Lichenicola cladoniae: one gene and its partner. Each later gene encodes a partner of the first gene's protein in a complex. Links are inferred from orthologs where the notes say so. Each region holds a gene or a part of one and is shown in the gene's direction. Other genes may lie near its edges.

The links. The genes of interacting proteins can lie anywhere in the genome.
Region 2: the proteins of HN018_RS10160 (region 1) and HN018_RS19810 are in contact, whole or in part, in a crystal structure (PDB 3ZGX), measured with the Bacillus subtilis proteins. The link is inferred for Lichenicola cladoniae from one-to-one orthologs.

What each region holds. Positions count from the first base shown.
Region 1 is NZ_CP053708.1:2,190,813-2,195,039, forward strand. What follows is about bases 503-3,481. They hold HN018_RS10160 (segregation and condensation protein A), read left to right. Parts: upstream 503-1,594; coding sequence 1,595-2,368; downstream 2,369-3,481. Other genes in these bases: HN018_RS29095 (SPOR domain-containing protein), read left to right, coding at 503-598; nagZ (beta-N-acetylhexosaminidase), read left to right, coding at 600-1,598; scpB (SMC-Scp complex subunit ScpB), read left to right, coding at 2,365-2,961; tatB (Sec-independent protein translocase protein TatB), read left to right, coding at 3,012-3,481. In the rest of the region: more of HN018_RS29095, read left to right, coding at 1-502; more of tatB, read left to right, coding at 3,482-3,644; twin-arginine translocase subunit TatC, read left to right, coding at 3,644-4,227. UniProt on the Bacillus subtilis protein: Participates in chromosomal partition during cell division. May act via the formation of a condensin-like complex containing Smc and ScpB that pull DNA away from mid-cell into both cell halves.
Region 2 is NZ_CP053708.1:4,355,586-4,362,687, forward strand. Bases 1-5,050 are described here. They hold HN018_RS19810 (AAA family ATPase), read left to right. Parts: upstream 1-323; coding sequence 324-4,850; downstream 4,851-5,050. Other genes in these bases: HN018_RS19805 (thioredoxin domain-containing protein), read left to right, coding at 1-292; HN018_RS19815 (hypothetical protein), read left to right, coding at 4,993-5,050. In the rest of the region: more of HN018_RS19815, read left to right, coding at 5,051-5,232; HN018_RS19820 (class I SAM-dependent methyltransferase), read right to left, coding at 5,218-6,330; HN018_RS19830 (sulfotransferase family 2 domain-containing protein), read left to right, coding at 6,939-7,102. UniProt on the Bacillus subtilis protein: Required for chromosome condensation and partitioning.

The sequences.
Region 1 (4,227 bases):
CGTGCAGAACCTCACCCAGAGCAACGGCTCGGCGGCTTCGGGACTGGCACCCGGCCCGGAAACCGCGCAACCGCAGGCCCTGCAGGCTCAGGTCGATGCCGCGCGACAGGCTGATGCGGCTCCCGCACCGGCCGTCGCTCCAGCCAAGGCGCCTGCCATCCAGGCTGCACCGCCATCTGACACGGCATCACCCGCGGCATCGGCGTCTGCGGAGCCGGCTGTTGCGGCACCATCGGAAGGCAAGTCGGCCACTGCGCCGGATGCGGCGGCGGCACCAGCTGGCAGCGATGCCGAAGATCAGGAGCCCGTGGCACCAACCCCGGCCGAGCGTCCTGCGGCACCACCGCCACAACACGGCATGGCCGTGCAACTCGCCGCCGTAGAAACCCAGGCGGCAGCCCAGTCGGAATGGGCCAGGTTGTCGCGTCGGGCGCCGAGCCTGTTCGCGCATCGTACACCAGTCATCATACCGTTCAGCCATGGCGGGAAGAACTTCTTCCGCCTGCGCACCGCCGGGTTCGGCACTGCCACGGAGGCGACGTCATTCTGCAGCCATGCCAAGGCGCTCGGCATCGCCTGCACCCTGGCCGACTTCTGACATGACGCCGGAGACGAGAGCGGCAATCGTCGGGTTGGCTGGAACGGCGCTGAGTCCCGACGAGAGCGCGCTTTTATCCCGCCATCCGCCGATCGGCGTTATTCTGTTCAAGCGCAACATCATCGACAAGGTACAAGTCGTTGGACTTGCGGCTTCGATAAGGCGTGTCGTCCCTGATGCGTTGCTGATGGTGGATCAGGAAGGCGGCCGCGTGGCCCGGCTTCGTCCGCCCGAATGGCGTGAGCATCCGCCGGCGGCGGCGATCGGCCTGCTGTATCGGCGTGATCGGACCGCAGGGATCCGCGCGGCATTCCTGACCGGCGCGTTGATCGGGCACGACTGCGCCGGAACAGGCTTCGACGTAGTCTGCGCACCGGTGCTCGATCTCGTGGTTCCGGGTGCCAGTGCAGTGATCGGCGACCGTGCCTACTCGGACAAGCCGATGGAGGTGGCGGGACTTGCGGGCGCTATGGCGAGCGGCCTGCTCGCCGCGGGCGTCCAGCCTGTCGGCAAGCACGCACCAGGGCATGGCCGGGGTATGCTCGACAGCCATCTCGCACTGCCCGAACTGGACGATGTCGACGAGGCCGACCTGGTCCCGTTCCGCGAACTGTCCTGGCTGCCCTGGATGATGACGGCCCATATCCGCTACCGGCAGGTCGATCCGGTGCATCCGGCGACGCTGTCCCGGAGCGTGATCCAGGATGTCATTCGTGGCCGGATCGGGTTCGACAACCTGCTGGTTTCGGACGATCTCGCGATGCATGCGGTGTCCGGCGATCCGGGAGGCGTGGCCCAGGCCAGCCTGCGGGCCGGCTGCGACATCGCACTTCATTGCTCGGGCGTATTCGATGAAACGCGTGGCGTGCTGGAGACCGTCTCGGGCCCGAGCCAGGCTGCCTTGAAGCGTCTCGCCGCAGCCCGGAAGATGGCGTCCGACTATCGCGTGGAGCTGGACCCGGATCTGCTCGCATCGGAGCGAGAGCGTCTGCTCGCATGAGCGAGGCGTCCTCGCCCGCGGCACCGAGCCAGGCGCCGCTGCTGCAACTGGACGGGTTCGAGGGCCCTCTGGACCTGCTGCTGGAACTAGCCCGGAACCAGAAGGTCGACCTCGCCGGTATCTCGATCCTGCAGCTGGTCGAGCAGTACCTGGCAGTGGTGGACGAGATGCGACTGGTCCGGCTCGAGCTGGCCGCCGACTGGCTGGTCATGGCCGCATGGCTCACCTGGCTGAAGTCGCGGCTGCTGCTGCCCGAGGACCAGGTCGCGACCGAGGAGGCCGAGGAGGCAGCCTCGGTGCTGCAGGCCCGGCTGCTCGAGCTGGCGCGGATCGGTGAGGCTGCCGCGTGGCTGCAGGCGAGACCACAGCTCGGCCGCGACGTTTTCCGCCGTGGCGCTTTCGAAAACCTGCTCGAGATCGATCGCAGCGGCCTGTCGCTGGATCTCGGCCAACTGCTCGGCGCCTACCTGGCTGCATGCAGGCGCACCGCGCGGCGACATGTGTATCGGCCGAAGCCGACCAGCTTCTGGACCGTGCAGGATGCGTTGGCCCGGCTGCAGAGGCTGCTCGGAGGCTATGCGACCGGCTGGATCGCGCTGGAACGGTTCCTGCCGGAGGTCGAAGCCGGGCAGGGCCCGAGGCAGCTCCGCGCGGCCACGGCCGGCACGCTCCTGGCCGGGCTGGAGCTGGCCCGCAACGGCGAGCTAGAGCTTCGTCAGGACGAGCAATTCGGGGCGGTGCTGTTCCGTCGTGTCGAGGCTGTCGCATGATGCCGGACGATATCGAGCCGCTGGATTCAGGCTTCACCCTCGCCTGCCGCCTGGTGGAGGCCTTCGTGTTCGCATCCGCCGAGCCGGTCAGCGAGAAGGCGCTCGGCGAATTGCTGGTCACCCAGGGGGTATCGGCCGGGATCGAAGGCGTGGTGCCGGTGATCGAGCAGGTGCGTTCGAGCTGCAAGGGGCGCGGCGTGACGCTGGTGCCGGTAGCGGGTGGCTGGCAGTTCCGGACCGCGCCGGACCTGGCTTCGCGTCTTACCAAGGTCATCGAGCGACCGCGCCGCCTGCCGCGGTCGGCGATGGAGACGCTGGCGATCGTGGCCTACCATCAGCCGTGCACGCGGGCCGAGATCGAGACGATCCGCGGAGTCTCGCTCAGCCAGCAGACCTTCGACCTGCTGATGGAGGCATCGCTGATCGTCCCGGTCGGACGCAAGGAGGTGCCCGGCAGGCCTTCGTTGTGGGGTACGTCTACGGAGTTTCTGAGCCGCTTCGGCCTGAAGGCGATAGGCGACCTGCCGCGACGCGAGGAATTGCTGACCGAACTGCCGGTGCTCGACGCCACCGGAAATCCGCCGGATAGCTGACCGGACAGGGCCGTGTTAGGGAGTGAGCACTCACTGACGTCGTGGAATAGATGTTCGATTTTGCCTGGTCCGAGCTCGCACTGATCGGCGTCGTCGGGCTGCTGTTCATCGGGCCCAAGGACATGCCGGTGGCGATCCGGACTGTCACCAACCTGCTCAAGAAGGGCCGCAAGCTGGCCGGCGAGTTCCAGACCCATGTCGACGACATGGTGCGCGAAGCCGATTTCGGCGAGGCGCGCGATCAGCTCCGGCAGCTGAAATCGTTCAACGTGCGCGGCCAGATCATGAAGGCACTGGACTCGGACGGCTCGATCAAGCGTACGCTCGAGCAACGGCCGCTGGCGGACATGAATACTGCCCCACGTTTCGCGCCGCCAACCGAATCGCTTCCAGTAGGAGACGCGTCGGCTGGGTCAAGCCTGCTGTCTCGGGAAAGCGTGCGCCCGATGCTCGGCACCCCAGCTGGGGACCGGTCCTGGGCGACGGTGGACAGCTTTACCGGACCCGAGGATGAAACCCTGATCGCCGCCGATCCGGCGCCGTCGATCGTGCCGCCGCCGGTAGCACGGCGCCTGCGGGCCGAGCGGGCACAGCCGCATCCGCCGAGCTTCCTGCCACCGCGGGCAGTCCATTCGCAGGCAGTGCGGCTCGACCGCACCACCAGGACAGGAGTGCCTCTTTGATGGATGATCCCATCAAGGATCAGGCGATGCCTCTGCTCGAGCATCTGGTCGAGCTGCGCAAGCGGCTACTCTGGTCGGCCGTCGCCTTCGCCCTGGCATTCCTGCTCTGCTACCATTTCTCGCAGCGGATATACCTCTTCCTGGCGCAACCCCTGGCTCATATCATGCGCCAGAAGGGTGAACAGCCACATCTCATATATACAGCGCTTTACGAGGCGTTCTTCACCTATATCAAGGTGGCATTCTTCGGCGCATCTTTCCTTTCGTTTCCGGTGGTTGCGACCCAGGCTTACATGTTCGTGGCTCCCGGGCTCTACCGAAGCGAGAAACGTGCGTTCCTGCCGTTCCTGATCGCCACCCCGATCCTGTTCTTTGCCGGGGCCGCACTGGCATATTATTTCGTATTTCCATTCGCCTGGAGCTTCTTCCTAAGTTTTCAGACGAGCTCCGGGAACGATCAGCAGCTGCAGATCCAGCTTCAGGCGAAGGTGAGCGAATACCTGGCGTTGGTAATGAAGCTGATCATGGCGTTCGGCATCGCGTTCGAGCTCCCGGTCGTGCTCACGCTGTGCGCAAAGGTCGG
Region 2 (7,102 bases), 2.2 Mb from region 1 along the record:
GCCGTTCGTCGAGTCGCTGCTTGCCAGCCAGGACCGCTGGGCGTTCTCGCAGAGCAACGACCCGCAGGTCGAACTCGCGCAGATGGCGGCGCTGGCCGGCATGCCGCACGACGTGTTCCAGAAGACGATCGACGACCAGGGCCTGCGCCAGGCGATCCTGGACGAGCAGAACGTCGGCCAGGCAACCTACAAGATCGACAGCACGCCCTCGTTCATCTTCGGCAAGACGCTGTTTTCCGGCGAGATGGAATACGACACCTTCGCGAAGAAGGTGACCGAGGCCGGAGCCTGATCCGGGCGGCCTTCGAGAGTAGCGCGACCCCATGCCCGTCCGGTTTGCCCGCCTCCGCATCGCCGGCTTCAAGAGCTTCGCGGAGCCGGTCAGCGTGGAGATCCTGCCCGGCCTGACCGGCATCGTCGGGCCGAACGGCTGCGGCAAGTCCAACGTCGTCGAGGCGTTGCGCTGGGCGATGGGCGAGAGCAGCGCCCGCTCGCTGCGCGGCGGCGAGATGGACGACCTGATCTTCGCCGGTACCGCATCCCGCCCGGCCCGCAATCTCGCCGAGGTGGTGCTCACCCTCGAGGAAGCGACCGGACTGGCGCCGCCGCCGTTCCACGAGCAGCACGAGCTGCAGATCAGCCGGCGCATCGAGCGCGGCTCCGGCAGCTTCTACCGGGTGAACGGCCGCGAGGCCCGGGCGCGGGACGTGCAGACATTGTTCGCCGATCTCGCCAGCGGGGCGCGGTCGTCGGCGATGGTCAGCCAGGGCCGGGTGAGCGCCATCGTCAGCGCCCGCCCGGAAGAACGCCGCTCGATCCTGGAAGAAGCGGCCGGGATCACCGGGCTGCATGCCCGGCGCCACGAGGCCGAGCTGAAGCTGCGCGCCACCGACGGCAACATGGTGCGGGTCGAGGATCTGCGCCTGCAGCTCGACGCGCGGGTGCAGGCCCTGTCCGAGCAGGCGCAGCAGGCCGGCCGCTACCGCGAGGTCGGCACGCAACTGCGCACCGCCGAGACGACGCTGCTGGCATTGCTGCATGCCCGCGCCGCCCGGGCGGTCATCGACGCCGGCGCTGCCCGGATCGCGACCCGGAGTGCGCTGGAGGAGGCCGGTCACCATCTCGCCCGGGCAGTGACGGCCGAGCAGGAAGCCGAAGCCGCGGTCCCGGCCCTGCGCGAGGCCGAGGCCGAAACGCGCAGCCTGGCGGAGCGACGCCGGATCGAGGCGGAGACCGCGGCGCAGGAGGGCGACCGCGCCCGCCGCGAAGCGGAACAGGCGGACGCCCGGCTCGGCCACGCGGTGCGCGATCGCGACGAGGCCGCCGCCCGGCTGGCCGATGCGCGGGATGCCCTGTCGCGCCTTGCCGGCGAGCGCGATGCGCTCGACGCGGCTGCGTACAGCCTCCCCGGACGGCGTGACGCGGAAGAGGCCAGGCTGGTCCGGCTGCGAGAGCAAATGCAGATGGCCGAGCATGCGGTACAGGTAACGGCCGGCGCTGCGACCTCGGCCCAGGCGGCGCATGCGGAATCCGCCCGCGACCGGGCCGGCGCCGACGCACGCCTGTCGCGGGTGCAGGCGGTGCTGGTCCAGCTCGGGCAGGAAAGCACCGATGCGGAAGCCTTGCTGCCCGGTCCCGCGCAACTGGAGGCACACGAACAGGCCTGCATCGATGCGGCACGGGCCCTGGAGATGGCGGGCGACGCACTGGAGGCGGCCCAGGCAGCCCATGCCGGCGCCTCCCGCGCCGCCGATGCCGCCCGGATCGAGGCGGCGGAAACCCGCCGGCTGCATCAGCTGGCCAGCCAGGCGGTGCAGGACACCGAGACCCGGGCCGCGCGGCTGATGGCCGACCATGCCGCCCTCACCTTGCGCCTGCAGCAGGCGGAAGCCGGGTTGCTGCCATTGGCCGAGCGCGAGGCCGTCTCGGATGCGATGACGATGGCGGATGCAGCGCGCACTGCCGCCGCCACGGCCCTGGAGGGTGCGGAGGCCGGACGGGCTGCGGCGGTGTCGGCCCGGATCGAGAGCGGCGCCCAGCTGCAGGAGGCTGGCCGGCAACGCAGCCAGCTCGAAACGACGCTGCGCCAGGCGGAGGCAGCGCATGCAGGCGCCGTGGTCCAGCACGACACCGTGTCGCGCAATCATGCCGATGCGCTGGCCGCGATCCCGCCGGCCGAACTCCTCGACACTGCACGGAGCGCACGGGCGGCAGCGGACGCCACGCTTGGCGCAGTGCAGGCGCGGCTGGCCGACGCCGACGCGGCTCATGAGGCGGCGAACGAAGCGGCCCGCGACGCCGCAGCCGCGCTCTCGGCCTGTCGTGACGCGCACGGACGGCTGGGCGCGGAAGTGGACGGACTCGCCCAGGCCCTGGCGGTCGGCGACGACCACGGAGCCGCCTGGGACCAGGGTTGGCGAACACTGGCGGACGAGCTCGATGTTCCCGACGGGCTGGAGGCTGCGCTGGCCGCCTTCCTGGCGGATGGGCTCGAAGCGGCCTGCGACGCCGATGCACCGCGTGCCTGGCTCGACCTTCCGGCCATGGACCTCGAACCGCTGCCGGCCGGAGCCGTGGCGCTCGATACGCTCGTCGTCGCACCCGCCCGGCTGAGCCGTGCGCTGTCCCGGGCCGGGCTGACCGACAGTGCCGCCGATGCCGCACTCCGGCAGGCGGAACTGCAACCCGGCCAGTGCCTGGTGACGCGGGATGGCGGGCTCTGGCGCTGGGACGGCTATCGAACCATGCCCGGCCTCGCGAGCCAGGCCGCCCTACGACTGCAACTTCGGAACCGGCTGCGGGACACACGCGCCGGGCACCAGGACGCGGCGGCCGCCATCGCGCCGGCGGAACAGCGATCGGCACGCTGTATTGCGGACTGCGACGCCACCCTCGCCGAGGCACGCTCGGCCAGGACCGCCCGCGCCGTCGCCGAGCAGGTGCTGGATACCGCCAGGACCGGCGAGGCGGAGGCCGGACGACGCGACGCCGAGGCGCGGGTGCGACGCGATGCGCTGGCACCGCATCTGGCTCGCACCGTTGCCGCGCGCGACGAATCCGGGCACGCCCTGCAGGCAGCCCTTGCGGCCCTGGATGCACTTGCCGATGCGGCCACTCTCGCGGCGACGCATGCGGCATCCGTTCAGCTTGAGACGGAGGCCGTTGCGGCGGAGGACCAGGCACGCAGCGTGCGCCGGGCCGCCGAAGCGCGGCTGCAGCAGGCGCGCGCCGACGCCTCGGACCGGCTCGGGCGGCATGCCGAGAGCGAGAATGCCAGCGGGGCCCTGAAGCCGCTGCTGGAATCGACCCGGGACGAGGCCGCGGCCGCGACGGCACGGTTCCGTGCCGCGCAAGATGCCTTATCCGGGCTGACCGCACCGGACGTCGGCGACCTGACATTGCGGGATGCACTCGAGCGTGCCGCGTCGGCGAACCGGATGGAACAGGTTGCCCGGACGGAGCGCCGCACCGCCGAGGCATCTCTGGCGACCTGCCTGGCCGAGCGCGACCAGCTGGCCACCGCCGTTCGCGACGGAAGCAGCCGGCTGGACGCGCTCGCTGTCAGGCAGGAGTCATCGCTCGCTGAGCAGGACGAGGTCGCCCGTCTCGTCCGATCGTTGGCGGAGGCGGCCGCCCTGCTGGCCGACCCGGTCGAAGCCGCCACGCAGGCCAATTCGGCACGCGAGGATCTCGGTGCGATCCGGGTGGAGGAGCGCGAGGTAGCCGAGGCACGCGCAGCCCTCGGCGCCGAACAGGCCGGGCACGACGCCAGGCGCGGTCCGCTCGAGGCAGGACTGGCCGACTGGCTGGCGCGTACGGCCGCCGCCGAGGCCTCGCTCGGGTCCGCGGAGGCCCGGCTGGCCGACGCGATGACCGAGCAGGCCCGGCTGGCCGCCGGCCCGGCTGAGGCCGAGGCGCGCACCCTGGCGCTCGATGCCGCAGGCCGGCTGGCGACGGAGGCGCAACAGGCGGCCCACGACCGGCTCGAACAGGCCGATACGGCGCTGCACGACGCCCAGATCGAGCGGCGCACGCGGGAGGCAGGCCTTGTCGATGCCCGCGAGGGCGTATTGCGGGCGGATGCGCGACAGGAACAGGCGCAGGCAATTCTCGACCAGATCCTGGCCGAGACGCCGGAGCCGCCGGATTTCGTGCCGGCCGACCTGTCGGATTCGGCCGAGACCAGCCTGCGCCGGCGGATCGCCAGGCTCACCCGCGAACGCGACGAGATCGGGCCGGTCAATCTGCGCGCCGAACTCGAACTGCAGTCGGCGGTCGAGCGGATCGCCGTCATCGAGCACGAGGCGCTGGAAATCCAGGAGGCGGTCAATCATCTGCGCAGCCAGATCGACCAGCTGAACCGGGACGGAAGGGCACGCCTGCTCGCGGTATTCGAGATTGTCGACAAGCACTTCCAGGCACTGTTCGCGCGCATGTTCAACGGCGGTCGCGCGCATCTCGGCATGGTCGGATCGGACGACCCGCTCAGTGCCGGGCTGGAAATCTACGCGCAGCCGCCGGGCAAGAAGCTCGCCACCCTGTCGCTGCTGTCCGGCGGCGAGCAGGCGCTGACCGCGCTATCGCTGATCTTCGCCGTATTCCGCTGCAATCCCGCCCCGGTCTGTGTGCTGGACGAGGTGGATGCGCCGCTCGACGATGCCAACGTCGATCGCTTCTGCGCGCTGCTGGGCGACATGGTACAGGAAACCGGGACGCGATTCCTGGTGGTGACCCATCATCAGCTGACCATGGCGCATATGGACCGGCTCTACGGCGTCACGATGCAGGAGCGTGGAGTCAGCCGGGTTCTGTCGGTCGATCTGGCGCGGGCGACGGAGATGGTCGGTTAAATCTGGATTCTTGCCGGGCTGGGTGATCAGCATGGAAATCATCAAGATGATTATCGTCATGAGCGCCGTTACGGCTTTGGCCGGATGCGATGTGCAGTTCCATCCGAAATAACCGGGGGACACTGCCTGCCTCGACCGCCAGGTGAAGGACTTCCATGTTCCCGTCCATCAAGCTGTAGAGATCTGCGGCGCCCAGCTACCCGATCTGACCGGGGATGCCGACTTGCAGCGATATGCATCGGCCTACAACATCTCCTACCAGTACAATCCCCGGCTCGATGCTGAGATCAAGCACGAGAGCTGGTCGCAATCGATCCTGATCGGGACCCTGATCCCGAACGACTACAGCCTCAGCTTGGCCGAGATCTCAGGAACGCCGTGACGAACTACCGATCAGGCGGAGCTTCAACCGTCCCAGATCGCGCAGGAAACCGGTCACGCGCCATGATGTTGACTGCTGCATCGCAGTCAGTTCCCGGCGTAGCTGTTCGGATACTGCCGTAGCGGACGGGATCGAGCCATCGTCCGGGGTGGGCATGACCGGAACCTGCACGACCGGCGCTGCCGGTTCGACCGGCTTATCCGCCTCGACCGGCTCGAGCACGAACGCGCAGGCACGGCCGTAGCCGGGAAACGGATGGTGCGTTGTCCGCCAGCCGGCCCGGCGCGCAGCCTCGGTCAGGAACTCGCGGGTAAACCCGAGCTCCATCCACCCCCACCGCCGCATGCAGAACACCGACAATGCGTCCATCCGCGGGCCCCATGCGAACGGGATCGCCGGGATGACCGTATCGACGATGGGTTCGCCACACAGTATCAGCCGTCCACCCGGCTTCAGTCGCTGACGCAGCGTCTGCAGCAGCTCCTGGAAATCCAGCGCGTGGTGGAATGCCTCGAAAAATAGGATGGCATCGAAACGTTCGGCCTCGAACCCGGCGCCGAACCGCCCGCACTCGAGGTTGACCGGCAGCCCGAGAATATCGGCCTGCCGGCGGATACCGTCGAGCGCCGTCTGGTCGATATCGACGCCGTTCGCCTGTATGCCCATCCGCGCCAGCATCAGCAGCAACTGCCCGCTGCCGGGACCATATTCGAGGACGCTCTGCCCCGGCGAAACGTTCAGCAGTTGCAGGATGTTTCCCCACGCGAACATGAACTCGGCCAGCAGCTTCGGGTTCTTGAAGCTCCATGGGACCAGGCCGGTCCATAGATCCGCCGGCACGACACCGTTGCTCTCGGACGCCTCGTCGCGCTCGGCCACGTAGAGATCATCGTCTTTACGGGCACGCAGGGTCGCATACAGATCGAGCGCCGCGGTTCGATATTCGGCGGAAAACGGATCCAGCGTTGCCAGGGCCCGGGCCTTGGGATGCTCGAGGACGACCGTGGCAAGGCGAACATACTGTTCACCGTCGGGATGTTTGCCATCGAGCTCCGCAAGAACGGAATCGAACGCATCGGACCGCTCGGGCTCGTTCATCCTGGGCCGTTGAACGTGCCGTCGATCGATCGCATCATCGCTCGACTATGCGGATTATGATGCTGACATTCAAGTCACCATCGAAAAGCAGGTTTGGGGTAAAAACCTCGTTTCGTTCACGGACCGGAGTGCGGTTGGGCGCCGGAGGGCCGGCGGCTGCGAGCCAAGGTCCCATCCGGGCAGTGGCGCACAGTCTATGGCTCGTTCGAGATTTGGCGCGGCGCTTCCTGTTCCGGACCATCATGATGTCGAGCTGATGCTGGATTGCGAGTAGGCGGGGCAATGGCGCCCAGGGCTTCAAGGTATCGCCGCGCCGACGGATCGTGAAGCGGACCTGCGGCTGGATGACCCGTTGGCGTAGCCTCGTTCGTGACCATGAGCGCCGGATCGACGTGTCCAAGGCCATGATCTTCGTAGCCATGACCCCATGACCGAAAATCTACTGCACAAAAGTTCTCACCCAACACTTTCTCAACGGTCGTTACGACGGTTAGACTGTCAAGCCTCGGGTAGGATGCGCCTTGATAGGGTCATAGAAATTATTCATAATAGATTGCTGTGATCTTGCCAAACAAACCCAGTGCTCTCGTTAACAAAGATGGAAAACCATGGTGGAAGTTATTTCAATACATGTGACTAAGTGCGCTGGAAGTTCACTGAGACTAGCTTTAGAGCAGGCCTACGCGCCGGCGACCGTTTTTCTGATGCACGGTGACAATCCTGCAAATCCAATATCGAGAACTAATATTGATCCAGAGGGATCAGCAGAACG